DNA from 4 places in the Aminobacter sp. J44 genome. Region 1 is predicted to be linked to each of the others. Evidence: predicted binding sites of a transcription regulator. Region 1 holds the regulator's gene; each other region holds the start of a gene.
The links. Region 1 encodes HrcA, which represses chaperone genes, less so after heat shock. Its sites were predicted from a motif close to GTTAGCACTCNCNNNNNGNGAGTGCTAAC; they were not measured.
Positions count from the first base shown of each region.

Region 2: the regulator HrcA is predicted to act here: its motif matches at 2,072-2,100, upstream of L610_RS15930 (co-chaperone GroES).
Region 3: the regulator HrcA is predicted to act here: its motif matches at 2,573-2,601, upstream of groES (co-chaperone GroES).
Region 4: the regulator HrcA is predicted to act here: its motif matches at 1,575-1,603, upstream of groES (co-chaperone GroES).

Region 1 is NZ_VLJG01000089.1:82,215-86,424, forward strand. It holds gene L610_RS19870 (nucleoside hydrolase) at 1-618, shown strand, start outside; gene hrcA (heat-inducible transcriptional repressor HrcA) at 1,211-2,281, opposite strand; gene rph (ribonuclease PH) at 2,416-3,132, shown strand; gene L610_RS19885 (VOC family protein) at 3,135-3,545, shown strand; gene L610_RS19890 (non-canonical purine NTP pyrophosphatase) at 3,545-4,192, shown strand.
Region 2 is NZ_VLJG01000050.1:8,434-12,643, forward strand. It holds gene L610_RS15900 (transglutaminase family protein) at 1-71, opposite strand, end outside; gene L610_RS15905 (DUF1488 domain-containing protein) at 83-358, opposite strand; gene L610_RS15910 (hypothetical protein) at 355-690, opposite strand; gene L610_RS15915 (hypothetical protein) at 687-929, opposite strand; gene L610_RS15920 (hypothetical protein) at 1,019-1,384, opposite strand; gene L610_RS15925 (hypothetical protein) at 1,381-1,644, opposite strand; gene L610_RS15930 (co-chaperone GroES) at 2,155-2,469, shown strand; gene groL (chaperonin GroEL) at 2,511-4,145, shown strand.
Region 3 is NZ_VLJG01000063.1:5,996-10,205, reverse strand. It holds gene groL (chaperonin GroEL) at 431-2,056, opposite strand; gene groES (co-chaperone GroES) at 2,116-2,430, opposite strand; gene L610_RS17540 (usg protein) at 2,702-2,980, shown strand; gene L610_RS17535 (DUF4142 domain-containing protein) at 3,237-3,731, shown strand; gene uxaC (glucuronate isomerase) at 4,194-4,210, opposite strand, start outside.
Region 4 is NZ_VLJG01000013.1:38,645-42,854, reverse strand. It holds gene groL (chaperonin GroEL) at 1-1,142, opposite strand, end outside; gene groES (co-chaperone GroES) at 1,225-1,521, opposite strand; gene L610_RS06980 (type 1 glutamine amidotransferase) at 1,662-2,378, opposite strand; gene L610_RS06975 (hypothetical protein) at 2,458-3,090, shown strand; gene L610_RS06970 (16S rRNA (uracil(1498)-N(3))-methyltransferase) at 3,159-3,896, shown strand; gene L610_RS06965 (glutamate--cysteine ligase) at 4,023-4,210, shown strand, end outside.

The DNA of each region.
Region 1 (4,210 bases):
TTCATCGTCGAGACGCTGATGGGCGAGCCCGACGGCGCCGTCACCCTCTGCGTTCTCGGCCCCCTCACCAACATCGCGCTCGCGATGATCCGCGAGCCGGCGATCGTTTCGCGCATCCGCGAGATCGTGCTGATGGGCGGCGGCTATTTCGAGCAGGGCAACGTCACGCCGTCTGCCGAGTTCAACATCTATGTCGACCCGCAGGCAGCCGAGGTCGTGTTCAAGTCCGGCGTGCCGATCGTGATGATGCCGCTCGATGTCACTCACAAGGCGCTGACCACCAATGCGCGCGTTGCCGCCATCCGCGACCTTGGCACGCCGGTCGGCCTTGCGACCGCGCAGCTCCTCGACTTCTTCGACCGCTATGACGAACAGAAATACGGCACCGATGGCGGCCCGCTGCACGACCCGTGCGTGATCGCTTACCTGCTGAAGCCGGAACTCTTCTCCGGCCGCCACTGCAACGTCGAGATCGAGACGTCGTCGGAACTTACCATGGGCGCCACCGTCGTCGACTGGTGGGGCGTCACCGACCGCCCGAAGAACGCACTCGTCATGCGCGACATCGACGCCGATGGCTTCTTCACGCTGCTGACGGAGAGGTTGGCGCGGCTGTAGGGCCTCCGCCACCGACCAACTTCTGGGTGGCTGGCGCAGCTCTGACACCGGGCGGCTCACCCCGCCGCCTCGCAGCTCAAGAAGCCAGATTTGCCTGCTCCGGAGGATGAGACGTTCCGGAATGGATACCGCGGTCGAGACGTGGCATGACGAGGCGGAGAGGGTGGCGCACATCGACAAACGCATGCCTGTGCCTTGGTGCGGCAACGGTACTGGCACTCAATGACATCTCGAATTTCTTCAAAATCGCTCTCCATCGTCATCCTCGGCTTGAGCCGAGGATCCATGCCTGAACGTCTCTGGTAGAGCACGCGGCAGCCACCTGCACGCCACGGATCCTCCCCCCATTTATGGGGAGGGGGACCATGCGAAGCATGGTGGAGGGGGCTACCGGGTTCGGCGCTAACCACGGAGGTCAACGCCCGCCCTCGGACGGGCCAACCTCGCTTATCCGGCGCCGAACCTGTCCATGGCCGAGAAATATCGTCCATAGACGTCGTCGGGAAGCGGTCCAAGCCCGAAGGCGGCGGCGGTCGGACCAGCAACTGTCAATAGGCCGTGCCGAGTGCCCGCCCCTCCCACGCGCCGCCCGCTACCGCAGCATCCGGCTGATCATCTGCGCGGTATAATCCACCATCGGCACGATGCGGGCGTAGTTGAGCCGGGTCGGGCCGATGACGCCGAGGGCGCCGATGACGCGCGAGTCCTTGTCGCGGTAAGGCGCGACGATGAGCGAGGAGCCGGACAGCGAGAACAGCTTGTTCTCCGAGCCGATAAAGATGCGAACGCCCTCGCCCTCCTCGGCGAGCCCGAGCAGCTGCAGCAGCCCTTCCTTGGTTTCGAGGTCGTCGAACAGGTGGCGCACGAGGTCAAGCTCGGCCTGCGCCGAGATATTTTCAAGGAGGTTCGCATGCCCGCGCACGATGAGGCGTGCCGGAAGCTCGCCCTCGGTGCCGGCCCAGACGGCCAGCCCGCGCTCGACGAGATCCTGCGACAGCGCGTCGAGCGCGGCCTTCGTCTCTTCCTTAAGCCTTGCGATCTCGGTTTTCACCTCGGCGAGCGTGCGGCCGCGCAGATGCGCGTTGAGGAAATTCGACGCCTCGTTGAGCTGCGAGGCGGTGATGCCGGCCGGCAGCTCGATGACGCGGTTTTCCACGTCGCCGTTCTGCGACACCAGCACCGCCAGCGCCTTGGTGCTTTCCAGCTGGATGAACTCGATGTGCTTGAGCGGCACTTCCGCCTTGGCGGTGACGACGAGGCCCGCGCCGCGCGACATGCCGGACAGCATCTGGGTCGCCTCGGTGAGCATGTGCTCGAGCGAAGACCCTTTGCCGGAGGCGCGCACCTGCGCCTCGATCATGCGCCGCTCCTGGTCGGCAAGGTCGCCGATTTCGAGGAAGGCATCGACGAAGAAGCGCAGACCAGCCTGGGTCGGCAGGCGGCCAGCCGACACGTGCGGCGCGTAGACCAGTCCGAGATGCTCGAGGTCACTCATCACGTTGCGGATCGTCGCCGGCGACAGCGACTGCGGCAGGAGACGCGACAGGTGGCGCGAGCCCATCGGTTCGCCGTCACGCAGATAGGACTCGACGATCATCCGGAAGATCTCGCGCGAGCGTGCGTCGAGCGACTGCAATTGCTGATCGACCAACGGTTTTGTCATCGCGTTTCTCTGGTTCCTTCAAACCGTTGATATAATGGCGCGGCGGCGCAACGCAAAGCAACGTCGATGCTCGCGCATTGCGCCCGGAGCGAGGCGCGGTTACAAGCCGGGACACATCAAACAGGATCTTTACCATGCGGCCATCCAAGCGCCAGCCCGACGAGATGCGGGCGATCTCCTTCGAATGCAATGTCTCCAAGCATGCCGAAGGCTCCTGCCTCGTGCGCTTCGGCGACACCCACGTGCTGTGCACGGCGAGCCTCGAGGAGCGCGTTCCGTCCTGGCTGCGCAATTCCGGCAAGGGCTGGGTGACCGCCGAATACGGCATGCTGCCGCGCTCGACGGGCGAGCGCATGCGCCGCGAGGCATCGTCCGGCAAGCAAGGCGGCCGCACGCTGGAAATCCAGCGCCTGATCGGCCGCTCGCTGCGCGCCGTCGTCGACCTGCAGGCGCTGGGCGAGGTGCAGATCACCGTCGACTGCGACGTGATCCAGGCCGATGGCGGCACCCGCACCGCGGCGATCACCGGCGGTTTCATTGCCCTGCACGACTGCCTCAAGTGGATGGAGGCACGGCAGATGATCAGCGTCCAGCGCGTGCTCAAGGATCACGTCGCCGCGATCTCCTGCGGCATCTATGACGGCGTACCGGTGATCGATCTCGACTACGCCGAGGATTCGTCGGCCCAGACCGACGCCAACTTCGTGATGACCGGAAAGGGCGGTATCGTTGAGGTTCAGGGCACGGCCGAAGGCGAGCCGTTCTCGGAAGAAGAATTCGCCGCGCTGCTGGCTCTGGCAAAGAACGGCATCGCGCGTCTGGTCAACCTGCAGAAGATGGCGATAGCATAGACATGATTCCAACAGGCATCCTCGAAACTGCTCTCTACGTCGACGACCTCGACAAGGCCGTCGAATTTTACGGTGGCGTCCTTGGCCTGCAGTTGCTGGGCCGCCTGGAAAATCGCCACGCCTTCTTCCGCTGCGGGGACGGCGTGCTGCTGCTTTTCAATCCGGCAGAGACCGAAAAGCCGTTTGCGGTGGATGCCCGGCTTCCGGTTCCGCCGCACGGGGCGCGCGGTCCCGGCCACATGTGCTTCCGTGGCACCGCGGAAGACCTGGTGAAGATGAAGGCGCATCTGGAATCGCAGGGCGTCGAAGTCGAAGCGGAGCTCGAATGGCCCAATGGCGGGCGCTCCATCTACTTCCGCGATCCGGCGGGCAATTCGCTGGAGATGGCCGAACCAAGGATATGGGGATTTTGATGCGCAAATTCGAAGGTGGCAAGCTGGTGGTCGCGAGCCACAACAAGGGCAAGATCGCGGAAATCGCCGAGCTGATTGGCCCCTTCGGCATCGAGGCCAAGTCGGCCGCCGACTTCAACCTGCCCGAGCCTGAGGAAACCGGCACCACCTTCGAGCAGAATGCTTACATCAAGGCCTTCGCGGCCGCCTCGGCGACCGGCCTGCCGGCGCTGTCGGACGACAGCGGTCTGGTGGTCGATGCGCTCGGCGGCGCGCCGGGCGTCTACACCGCCGACTGGGCGGAGACCGGCAACGGCCGCGACTTCGACATGGCGATGCGCAAGGTCGAGCACCTTCTGCAGCAGGAAGGCGCCACGACGCCCGACAAGCGCACCGGCCGTTTCGTTGCCGTGTTGTGCCTCGCCTGGCCGGACGGCCATGCCGAGTATTTTCGTGGCGAGGTCGAGGGCACGCTGGTCTGGCCGCCGCGCGGCGAGCGCGGATTTGGCTACGATCCGGTGTTCATGCCCGATGGCTATGACGAAACCTTTGGCGAGATGCCGGCCTCGAAGAAACATTCGTGGGAAGCAGGTCGCGGCGACCTTGGCCTTTCCCACCGTGCCCGCGCCTTCGCGAAATTCGCCAAGGCGATGCTTGGAGCGGAATAGGTGAGCAAAACCGCAGTG
Region 2 (4,210 bases), on a different contig from region 1:
GACAGCAGGCAGACCAGTGCGGTCGGCTGCTGGCAGGTCAGGGTGATTTCGTAACCGTAGCGGATCAGCATCTTGACCGTGTCTACCTGAAATTTTCGACGGTCAGCGTAAGGGAATTGCGGCGGTCACGGGAATAGGCCTTGCGGGCGACATCGAGGACTGCGCTGCGCGCAGCATCGAAAGCCGCGAGATACGCTCCTTCAGAGGCCGTTTTGCTGCGCAGTTCGGCGTTGGATTTCGCGAGCGCTTCCACCTCGACGAAGAACCGCACCTCGAACATGCCGTCATGGCCGATGAAGCGGACGGCATTTCTTTCTTCGTCGAAGCTGCGGCTCGGGTTTGGAAATTCCAGCGTCACCACGGGCGTGCCTCCGCCACGCACGATGCGAACCGCCCGCCCGACTGCAGGCTGTTGCGCTCTTTCCGGCGTTCGGCATTGAGATGGTTGAGGGACAACATGCCGTGGGTTGCGTCCGACCGGCTGAGGCCGATCATCGCGTTGCCGCCGACACGAGCGGGAATCCCTGTGAAGACATGGTAGACGGTCCAGGAGCGGTCCGCTTCGATACGGCGACCATAGTGATGATCCACGGAGTCGTGGCCGGGCGCGCCGCCCTCGTTTTCCCATATGTCGATGGCGGAGGCTGCGGCGTTTCGTTTCCGCTCGGCGTCATTGTTGTGGGCGTTCATGATCGTGGCCTTTCTTCATCGGACGCTTCGGCGTCGAGAGCGCCGGCGTAGAGCACCGCGCCGGTCGCGTCGGTGATCGTCATCGCATCCGGCCGTTGCGGCATGTCGAGGGTCTGCGAAAGCCGCCGCGCGACTTCCATTGCGACGTCGGGATCGGCAGCTTCCGCGATCTCGCGACCGATGACGGCATGCGCATTGTACGTGTCCCGCGTGCGGTAGAATTCGATCACGACCTGCATCGCCACGCTGCCATCAGCTTTTGCCCTTGCCCCGCGGAGCGTTGGCGTTGGCGTTGGCGGCGAGCTTGATCTGGCTGCCGAAGGTGCTTTCAGGCTTGGGCGGAGCCTTTTCCTGCTTCGGCTTCCTGATCTCGCGATTGCTTCGTCTCTGTCCCTTGGCCATGGCCGAACGTCCTTTCGATGAGGGTTGCGCCACCGGACCGCGACATGCCGGCCGGTTCGAGATTGTCCTGCGTCGTCACCCGTTCATAACGTTCGTCGTCATTGCGGATGCGGTATTGAGGTGAATCTCCCCTCGGCGGGAGCGTGCAGGTGATGTGATAGATATCGGCGGGCAGAGCCGGTTTTCCAAATCCGCCCTTCAGCCGGACGGTCTGCCCGACCGTGAAGAGATGCGTCGGGGCCTCCCGCCGGGTCGGGCGGGCGGTGCGTCGGATGGAGCTTGTAGAAGTCATGATTGCTGGTGGTCCTTTTCAAGTGCGGCTTCGAGGTCGGCGGGGTCGATCGGCACCATCTGATGCGTCTGACCGTTCATGCCGATGGCCGGCAGGTGAACAAAGGCGCTGACACGTCGCCAGGCAAGGCGGGAGAAGACCTCGATCAGTTCCTCGTCCTGGTCGACGCGATAGTCGCCGGCAGGCTGCGGGGCGTCGAAGCCGGGCAGCAGGAAGGGTGAGGAGAACCGGGCGACGGTCTGGGTGGTGCGTGTTGTCATGGTCAGATGTCTCCGCAGAAGCACGCGGACACGCCTCCTGCATCGTTCCCATCCGAACCGGAACGAATTCCCAGGCTGCCAGTACATCCGTGGTCAGCGCCGGGGTTCATTCCAGGGTTCGAACGGGCGGCATGCACGCCGGATCGACGCCATGCATCCGCTGTCGAGAATTCGGTGGTGAATGGCGGGTCGAAGTCTCTGACACCGCGAAGCCAAATCGGCCAAATCAACGTGAATTACACATACGCTGCAAATTAGCTCCAAACAAGGCGTCTTCCCGGTTTTATTTATAATCCGGGGCCAAATGTTCCCAATCCTCAGGCGCGTAAAAGCCGGTATTCGAGAAAAATCACCCGATCCGCAGGAGAAATACGAGGAAGCAGTGAAAATTACCGGAAGCGATAATTTTGGTGGTGAAGAATAAATCTTTGGCACTCCTATCATTCGAGTGCCAAAGGCGCTATGTAGATGAGGTGGTCGCCCTATGCGCCGACCTCAGAAAGAAATCTCATGAAATTCCGTCCACTCCACGACCGCGTCGTCATCCGGCGCGCGGAAGGCGATATCAAATCCAGGGGCGGGATCATCATTCCCGACAATGCGAAGGAAAAGCCGCAGGAAGGCGAGGTGATCGCCGTCGGCCCCGGCTCGCGTGACGAGCGTGGCAATCTGATCCCGCTCGACGTCAAGACCGGCGACCTCATCCTGTTCGGCAAATGGCCCGGAACCGAGGTCAAGATTGATGGCGAGGATCTTCTGATCATGAAGGAAGCAGACATCATGGGCATCGTCGAGAAGACGGCGGCCGCCAAAAAGGCCGCCTGACCGGCCGATCCCCGATCTCAAGACCGAACTGGACGAACATCATGTCTGCCAAGGAAATCAAATTCGCCACCGATGCGCGCGACCGGATGCTGCGCGGCGTCGAACTGCTGAACAACGCCGTCAAGGTGACGCTCGGGCCCAAGGGCCGCAACGTCGTCATCGACAAGGCCTATGGCGCGCCGCGCATCACCAAGGATGGGGTGACCGTCGCCAGGGAGATCGAGCTTGCCGACAAGTTCGAGAACATGGGCGCGCAGATGGTGCGCGAGGTGGCTTCCAAGACCAACGATCTGGCCGGCGACGGCACCACGACCGCGACGGTGCTCGCCGCCTCGATCCTGCGCGAGGGCGCCAAGCTGGTCGCCGCCGGCATGAACCCGATGGACCTGAAGCGCGGCATTGACCTGGGCGTGGCGGCCGTCGTCAAGGAAATCCAGGCGCGGGCCACGAAAGTCAAGTCTTCGGCCGAGATCGCGCAGGTCGGCACCATCGCCGCCAATGGCGACGCCTCCGTCGGCGAGATGATCGCAAGAGCGATGGACAAGGTCGGCAACGAGGGCGTCATCACCGTCGAGGAGGCCAAGAGCGCCGAAACCGAACTCGACGTGGTCGAGGGCATGCAGTTCGATCGTGGCTACCTTTCCCCCTACTTCGTCACCAATGCCGAAAAGATGCGCGTGGAGCTGGACGACCCTTACATCCTCATCCACGAGAAGAAGCTCGGCAATCTCCAGGCGATGCTGCCGATCCTCGAAGCGGTCGTGCAGTCGGCCAAACCCCTGCTGATCATTTCGGAGGATGTCGAGGGCGAGGCGCTCGCCACGCTGGTCGTCAACAAATTGCGCGGCGGTCTGAAGGTCGCAGCCGTCAAAGCTCCGGGCTTCGGCGACCGCCGCAAGGCCATGCTGGAGGACATCGCCGTGCTGACCGCCGGCCAGATGGTCTCCGAAGACCTCGGCATCAAGCTCGAAAACGTCACGCTCGACATGCTCGGCCGCGCCAAGCGCGTGGTGATTGAGAAGGACACGACGACGATGATCGACGGCTCCGGCGACAAGGCCGGAATTGCCGCGCGCATCCAGCAGATCAAGGCGCAGATCGAGGAGACCACCTCCGACTACGACAAGGAGAAGCTGCAGGAGCGGCTGGCCAAGCTCGCCGGCGGCGTCGCGGTGATCCGCGTCGGCGGCGCGACCGAGACCGAGGTCAAGGAAAAGAAGGACCGCATCGACGACGCGCTCAACGCCACCCGCGCAGCCGTCGAGGAAGGCATCGTTCCCGGCGGCGGCGTGGCGCTCTTGCGCACCAAATCCGTGCTGACCTCGCTGACAGGCGCCAATGCGGATGTGACCGCCGGCATCTCGATCGTGCTCAGGGCGCTCGAAGCCCCGATCCGGCAGATCGCCGAGAACGCCGGCGTCGAAGGCTCGATCGTCGTCGGCAAGCTGACGGACGGCAAGGACCGCAACCAGGGTTTTGACGCGCAGACGGAAACCTATGTCGACATGATCAGGGCCGGCATCGTCGATCCCGCCAAGGTGGTCCGGACGGCCTTGCAGGACGCCGGCTCGATCGCGGCACTTCTGATCACGGCCGAGGCGATGATCGCCGACATCCCGCCGAAGGACACGCCCGCAGCCGGCAATGGCAGCGGCATGGGCGCAATGGGTTACTGAGCAGTGCCTGAACCATTCGGTCGCCGTAGCCGGAGGACCGATCCTCAACAGCAATCAGGAAGGAG
Region 3 (4,210 bases), on a different contig from region 1:
ACACTTGAATGCTGTACCCCGCAGGGTTTCCATCCGGCGCCGGGGGCTGAACGTCGCTGAGACCGAAGGCTCGCCCGATCACCGCCGGGTCGCACGCGGCGCCTCGTAATTGCTCACGACCTCACCACCTTCGTCATCGTCGGGCCTGGCCCGACGATCCATGCCTGAACGGTTCCGCTAGACGACGCGACGAGCACGAGGGCTCGCATCAACCTGCAGCATCGCAGTCGGGATCGCCTCAGCCCTCCACCTGCCCCCTAACAAAAAAGCCCGCCCCGGATCGGGCGGGCGCAAGTGTTGGGGCCAGTGAAGAAGACACCCGGGCGGCGTGCCGCCCGGGATTGCTTCGCTGAGCTGAACTCCGGCAGACCCGATCGGGCCCCGGAAGTTCCGGAAAGATGGCGGGTCGGATTTCTCCGGCCTGTCAGCCTCAGAAGTCCATGCCGCCGGCGGGCATGGCCGGAGCGGTTTCCTTCTTCGGCTTTTCGGCAATCATCGCCTCGGTGGTGACGAGGAGGCCGGCAACGGAAGCCGCATCCTGCAGCGCGGTGCGCACCACCTTGGCCGGGTCGATCACGCCCTGCTTGAACATGTCGCCGAACTCGCCGGTCTGGGCGTTCCAGCCATAGGCGAAGTCGGAGTTCTCGCGCAGCTTGCCGACGATGATCGAGCCCTCAGCACCGGCATTGGCCGCGATCTGGCGCACCGGCGCCTCGATCGCGCGGCGGATGATCTCGACGCCGTGCTTCTGGTCGGTGTTGTCGGTCGCGACCTTGTCGAGCGCCTTGGCCGCACGCAGGAGCGCAACGCCGCCGCCCGGCAGAATGCCTTCCTCGACGGCCGCGCGGGTCGCATGCAGCGCGTCGTCGACGCGGTCCTTCTTCTCCTTCACCTCGACCTCGGTCGCGCCGCCAACGCGGATGACGGCCACGCCGCCCGCGAGCTTGGCAAGGCGCTCCTGCAGCTTCTCGCGGTCATAGTCGGAGGTCGTCTCCTCGATCTGGGCCTTGATCTGGGTGATGCGGCCCTCGATCTCCTCCTTCTTGCCGGCGCCGTCGACAATGGTGGTGTTCTCCTTGTCGATGACGACCTTCTTGGCGCGGCCGAGCATGTCGAGGGTAACGTTCTCGAGCTTGATGCCGAGGTCTTCGCTGATTGCAGTACCGCCGGTGAGGATCGCAATATCCTGCAGCATCGCCTTGCGGCGGTCACCGAAGCCCGGCGCCTTGACCGCGGCAACTTTGAGGCCGCCGCGCAGCTTGTTGACGACGAGCGTAGCCAGCGCCTCGCCCTCGACATCCTCGGCGATGATGAGCAGCGGCTTGCCCGACTGCACGACCGCCTCGAGCACTGGCAGCATCGCCTGCAGGTTCGAAAGCTTCTTCTCGTGGATCAGGACATACGGGTCCTCGAGCTCGACGCGCATCTTGTCCTGGTTGGTGATGAAGTAGGGCGAGAGATAGCCGCGGTCGAACTGCATGCCCTCGACCACCTCGAGCTCGGTCTCGGCGGTCTTGGCCTCCTCGACGGTGATGACGCCCTCATTGCCGACCTTCTGCATCGCCTCGGCAAGGAAGCGGCCGATCTCGCTGTCGCCATTGGCCGAGATGGTGCCGACCTGGGCGATCTCGTCATTGTTGGTGACCTTGCGGGCGTTGGCCTTGAGCTCCTCGACGACAGCCTCGACGGCCTTGTCGATGCCGCGCTTCAGGTCCATCGGGTTCATGCCGGAGGCAACGGCCTTGGCGCCTTCCTTGACGATGGCCTGGGCGAGAACGGTCGCGGTCGTGGTGCCGTCGCCAGCCAGATCGTTGGTCTTGGAGGCAACCTCGCGCACCATCTGCGCGCCCATGTTCTCGAACTTGTCCTCGAGCTCGATTTCCTTGGCGACCGAAACGCCGTCCTTGGTGATGCGCGGCGCGCCGAACGACTTGTCGATGACGACGTTGCGGCCCTTGGGGCCGAGCGTGACCTTGACCGCATTGGCGAGGATGTCGACGCCGCGCAGCATGCGCTCGCGCGCATCCATGTTGAATTTCACGTCCTTGGCAGCCATGTTCTCACTCCTTCTTGAGGCAGCTTTGGCTTGTTGTTCTCGAGGTGGCGAAGAAGCTGTCAGGCAGCCTTCTTCTCGGCGGACGGCGTCTCGATCACGCCCATCACGTCGCTTTCCTTCATGATCAGCAGGTCTTCGCCGTTGAGCTTGATCTCGGTGCCGGACCACTTGCCGAACAGGATGCGGTCGCCGACCTTGACGTCGAGCTCGACCAGCTTGCCGTTTTCGTCACGGCGGCCGGGACCGACGGCGATGACCTCGCCCTCGCTCGGCTTTTCCTTGGCAGTGTCGGGGATGATGATGCCGCCGGCCGTCTTCTCCTCGGCCTCGATGCGGCGGACGAGGATGCGGTCGTGCAATGGACGGAACGTCATATCGTTCTCCTCAAGGACAAACAATTGTTGAGAGGTTCCACCGCTCCGGACCGGCTGGCCGGAACGGGGCGCGGCCCATCAGGCGCCGCGCATATCGAGCTAATTGCGGAAAAATCGCCTTTCAAGAGGGTCAGGCAAAATTTTTAGCACTCGCAGTCGGCGAGTACTAGTGCCATGTTTTTAAACGGAAATTTGAATCCTTGGCGCTTGAATTCGGCGCCGGATGGGCCATCATCGATGGTGCAGGCAGCACGCATTCCAGGAGGTTCATATGGCTGCACTCGTCAGCAGCGGCTTCCGCAGGCAATTGGAGGGCTACGGGCTCACCACGGCGGAGATCCACTACCACATGCCGGACCACCCCGGCCTTCTCCAGCTCTACATCTGGCAGGACTATGACCTGGCGCCGGAATTTCCCGAACTGCGCGGTTTCCTGAAATTCTGGACAGAGAGCCTCGACGGCCCGCTGCACTCGGTACGCGTCGCCCATCAGCGGCTGATCCGGCCATCCGAATGGCGCGCCGTCGACGGGATCATCACGCTGCATTGAGGGGGGAGCGGCGGCGCGGACCTAGACCCACGCCGCCTTGCTTCGAAGCCCCGTCTGCAGCCCACAGCCATGTCCCAACCCAACACCGCTGTGGGGCGTTGAAGCTCCGGAGCGGCAAGTGAGCTTATCCGGCGAAGGTGGCGCGGCGGTGTGTTCGCAAGCAAGCGATTCAGCTTCCGGGTTCTTATCTGGGGAACATCCTTCTCCACGGCCGGTTCGGGGCGTTCGATGAACCGACACGGACAGGAAGATCCCGATGAAAACCCGATTGCTTGCCGCGGCTGCGTTTGCCCTGATGCTCGCGAGCCCGAGCCTTGCCCAGCAGATGAGCGCCGAGGGGTTTGCCACCACGGCCGCCAGTTCCGACATGTTCGAGATCACCTCGAGCTCGCTTGCCCGCGAACGGGCGACGAGCGAGGCGGTCAAGGACTTCGCCAACATGATGATTGCCGACCACACGCAGGCCAGCAGCGAGCTCGCCGCGGCGGCGGAGACCGCGGGCGTCGCGCTGCCCGGCGGCATGATCGACAAGCACGCCGCGCAGGTCGAGACGCTGAAGGGCCTGCAGGGCGCGGAGTTCGACGCCGCCTATATCGAGGCGCAGACCGCCGCGCACGAGGAAGCGCTGGCGCTGATGGAAGGCTATGCCGAGTCCGGCGACAACGAGGTGCTCAAGGCTCATGCGCAGAAGACCGCGCCGATCATCGAACGCCACGCCGAGCACGTGAAGGAGCTTGGATCCGGGGGCTGAGCGGGCTCCCTTCGGAACGACCAGCATGCCCGGCCGGTCTCCGGGGCTTCCCCTTCACCGCTGGCTCGGCGTCAAGGTTCCGGCATGGATCGTCGGGTCAAGCCCGACGATGACGAAGAATGGACGTGTGGCGCGAGATTTGGACTAACGAAAGTCAAGCAAGGACGCCGGGATGCCGGGCGATCCGGATTCCGGGCGGTTCAGCCTGCGAGACGCTGGTAATTTCGCGAAGCCCTTGAAACTTCGTCATCCTCGGGCTTGACCCGAGGATCCATGCCTGAACGTGGCCGTCGCACAGCGGTGGTGGTGAGCCGCGTGCCCGGCAGGGGAGCTCGTGCTCCTCTGCAGGTCCTTACGGGGGCTGCCGCGACTTTTGCACCGCCGCCCCTGCATCAAGGTTCAGGCATGGATCGTCGGGTCAAGCCCGACGATGACGAAGAATGGGAGCTGCGCGGAACCCCGCTACAGCTTGTACGCCT
Region 4 (4,210 bases), on a different contig from region 1:
ACGCGGATGACGGCAACGCCGCCAGCGAGCTTGGCGAGACGCTCCTGGAGCTTCTCACGGTCGTAGTCCGAAGTGGTCTCTTCGATCTGCTGCTTGATCTGGGCAACGCGGCCCTCGATCTCGGCCTTCTGGCCAGCGCCGTCGACGATGGTGGTGTTCTCCTTGGAGATCTGCACCTTCTTCGCACGGCCGAGCATGTCGAGAGTGACGTTCTCGAGCTTGATGCCGAGGTCTTCCGAGATCACCTGGCCGCCGGTGAGGATCGCGATGTCCTCGAGCATGGCCTTGCGGCGGTCGCCGAAGCCCGGAGCCTTGACGGCAGCGATCTTGAGGCCGCCGCGCAGCTTGTTGACGACGAGCGTGGCAAGAGCCTCGCCCTCGACGTCCTCAGCGATGATGACGAGCGGCTTCGAGGTCTGGACGACAGCCTCGAGGACCGGCAGCATCGACTGCAGGTTGGAGAGCTTCTTCTCGTGCAGGAGGATGTAGGCATCCTCGAGATCGGCGACCATCTTCTCCGGGTTGGTCACGAAGTACGGCGACAGGTAGCCGCGGTCGAACTGCATGCCCTCGACGACCTCGAGCTCGGTCTCGGCGGTCTTAGCTTCCTCGACGGTGATGACACCCTCGTTGCCGACCTTCTGCATGGCCGACGCGATCATCTCGCCGATTTCCTTCTCGCCGTTAGCCGAGATGGTGCCGACCTGAGCAACCTCTTCCGAGGTGTTGATCTTCTTCGTGGCAGCGGCCAGCTGTGCGACGACGTCAGCGACAGCGAGGTCGATACCGCGCTTCAGGTCCATCGGGTTCATGCCGGCTGCGACAGCCTTGTGGCCTTCCTGGACGATCGCCTGAGCGAGAACGGTCGCGGTGGTGGTGCCGTCACCAGCGAGGTCGTTGGTCTTCGAAGCGACTTCGCGGACCAGCTGGGCGCCCATGTTCTCGAACTTGTCCTCAAGCTCGATTTCCTTGGCGACCGAGACGCCGTCCTTGGTGATGCGCGGAGCGCCGAACGACTTGTCGATGACGACGTTGCGGCCCTTCGGGCCGAGGGTAACCTTCACCGCATCGGCGAGGATGTTGACGCCGCGCAGCATGCGCTCACGAGCATCACGGGAGAAACGTACTTCTTTAGCAGCCATATTCAGCTCCAATTTTCACGGCCGTTCGCGAAACGAACCAGCCGGAATGAGAAATGAGAATTCGAGAGGGGGCGGCCTGAAATCAGCCGATGATGCCCATGATGTCGGATTCCTTCATGATCAGGAGGTCCTGACCATTGAGCTTGACCTCGGTGCCCGACCACTTGCCGAACAGGACGCGGTCACCAACCTTGACGTCCAGCGGAAGCAGCTTGCCGGTCTCGTCGCGAGCGCCCGAGCCAACCGCGATGACTTCGCCTTCCTGCGGCTTTTCCTTGGCAGTGTCCGGAATGATGATGCCGCCAGCAGTCCGCTCCTCGGACTCAACCCGGCGCACAACGACACGGTCATGGAGCGGGCGGAAATTCGTATTTGCCATCTCTTGGTTCCTCAACAGGATAAAGGTTCCCTCTTCCGGCAGGGCGCCGGCTGTTTAGCACTCACCGAGGGAGAGTGCTAACATGCCGCGAGAGATAGTGAGGGGCCCAAGGGGAGTCAATATCGAGGGCAACGTTTTGGTTACCGGGCGGAAGAACGCCTGATCGTCGCCACCCAGTTGCGGGCGATCTTCAGGCCCACCGCATCGGCAGCCGGGCCGAAACGCGCGGCATCCTGCGGGTGGCGCTCGGGCCAGTCGGGCTGCTTCTCCGCAATCCAGTCGGCGAACTCGGCGCTCCACTGCTCGACGACCTTGCGGTCAGCCTCGAAGTGAAACTGAATGCCATATGTGGCGCGGCCAAGGCGGAACGCCTGATTGTGCACCTTGATCGAGCCGGCAAGGCGGGTGGCGCCGCGCGGCAGGATGAAGGTGTCATCGTGCCACTGGAAGATCGGGAAGGACGGGTCGACGCCCCTGAAGATCGGATCCGACTCACCCTCATCGTTCAGCTCGATGTTCTGCCAACCGAATTCCGTCGCGCCACCGATGATGTTTTCCGCGTTGTAGGCTCGGGCGAGCAGCTGGCTGCCGAGGCAGATGCCGAGCACAGAGCGACCCGCGTCGGTGAACTTGCGGATCAGCTTGAGCAGGTCCGGGAAGTAGGGATGGGTGTCGTCCGCGAGCGCATTCTGGCCTCCGCCGAGCACGATCAGCGCATCGTGCGCCGAGGCATCCTTCGGCAACGGGTCGCCGAGATAGGGGAAAATCGTCTCTATTTGCGCTTTGGCCTCATCCAGTGCTGTTCCGAGAAGACCAAGACCAGTGCCCTGGAAATTCTGGACGACAAGGACGCGCATCAAAGCCTCTTCTTCATGTGGTGCAAAAAGCGCTGCGAGCGATAGCATGAGGCTCGCGCGACAGAAAGAGAGATGGCCTGTGCCACTGCAAAATCGGGTGGATCCGTACGGACAAATTCATGCGGCACAGCAGCGCGGGATATTCACCGGCAATCGAGGCGTGATCCACGATCCTGAAACCCGGACGTTGCTTCGGCGGCGATGGACGACGAAGGCCTGGATCATCTGCACGCTGGAACATCCGCGAGGCATCCGCCGCGAGCCCATGGGCAGGAACTCGCCTTCCGGCGGCGCGGGCTGGACCGAGCTTTTCTTTCTCGATGAGCCGACCGCCCTTGCTGCCGGGCATCGCCCCTGCTTCTACTGCCGGCGCGAGGCGGCGAAGCTGTTTCGCCGGTGCTTTTCCGGCTCGCCGTCCGCGCCGGAAATGGACGCCGTCCTCCATGCGGAACGACTCGCAAGCGGCGGCACTGCGCAGCAGCTTACGCCCGCCAAGGTCGCCGTCCTGCCGGACGGTGCATTCGTTGCGGACAGCGAAAGAGCATTTGCTGTTCGCTCCGGCCAGCTGCTTCCATGGAGCTTCGGCGGGTACGGCGGCCCGATGCCCGTTCTTCAGAGCGCCGACTGCTGGTTGCTGACGCCACCATCGACCGTCGCCGTGCTGCGCAACGGCTACTCCCCCACCTGGCATCCTACTGCCGCCGAACGCTGACAAGGGAACTCTCAACGGGGAACGCGCCAGGACTTGACCCGGCCGCGCGCGCGCCGCATCACCAGCCGATGCGTGCAAACTATCGTCTTCAGCGGCTGTTCGTGCCGCACGACCTCAGCTCCGGCGTCTCCTTCGACGCCGACAAGAGCCAGAGCCACTACCTCGCTCACGTCCTTCGCATGGCCGAAGGCGCGGAGCTGCTCGTCTTCAATGGCCGCGACGGCGAGTGGAAGGCCACGGTCAAGGCGGTGGGCAAGAAGGCGGTGCAGCTCGCCGTCGAGGAGCAGACGCGCCCGCAGCCCGAAACGCCGGACCTCATCTACGCCTTCGCGCCGCTGAAGGTGGGCCGCCTCGACTATCTCGTGCAAAAGGCAGTCGAGATGGGCGCGGGCGTGCTGCAGCCGACGCTGACCCAGCACACGCAGGCGCCGAAGGTGCCGGTCGAGAAATACGAGGCCAACGTCATCGAGGCAGCCGAACAGTGCGGCGTACTGGCCGTCCCTGCGGTGCGCCAGCCGGTGAAGCTCGAGCGGCTGCTCGCCGAATGGGAGAAAGACCGGCGGCTGATCTACTGCGACGAGAGCGCGGCGGGCGACAATCCGCTGCCGATCCTGCAGACGATAGAGGAAAGGAAACTCGGCCTGCTGGTCGGCCCCGAAGGCGGCTTTTCGGACGAGGAGCGGAAGATGCTGACCGCCCTCCCCTTCGTCACAGCTATCCCGCTCGGGTCGCGCATCCTGCGCGCCGATACGGCTGCGGTTGCAGCGATGGCGGTGATGCAGGCGACGCTGGGCGACTGGCGGTAGAGGTTCAGGATCAACTTCCTGTCATCGAACGCTCAGGATTTTTCACTTGATCGCCAGCCTCTCTTGCGGTCAACACTCGCCTCGCTGCCGTATATTGAGGGCGGCCCCACGAGTTGAGGAAACGAAATGGCGCGTGACACGACCGATTTTCGGCCGATTGAGGGGTTTGACGAACTCGTTTCCTACCTCGCAGCCGGCAACAAGCCCAAGGAAGAGTGGCGAATCGGCACCGAGCACGAGAAGTTCCCGTTCTACGTCGACGGCAACCGGCCGGTCCCCTATGGCGGCGACAAGGGCATCCGTGCCCTGCTCGA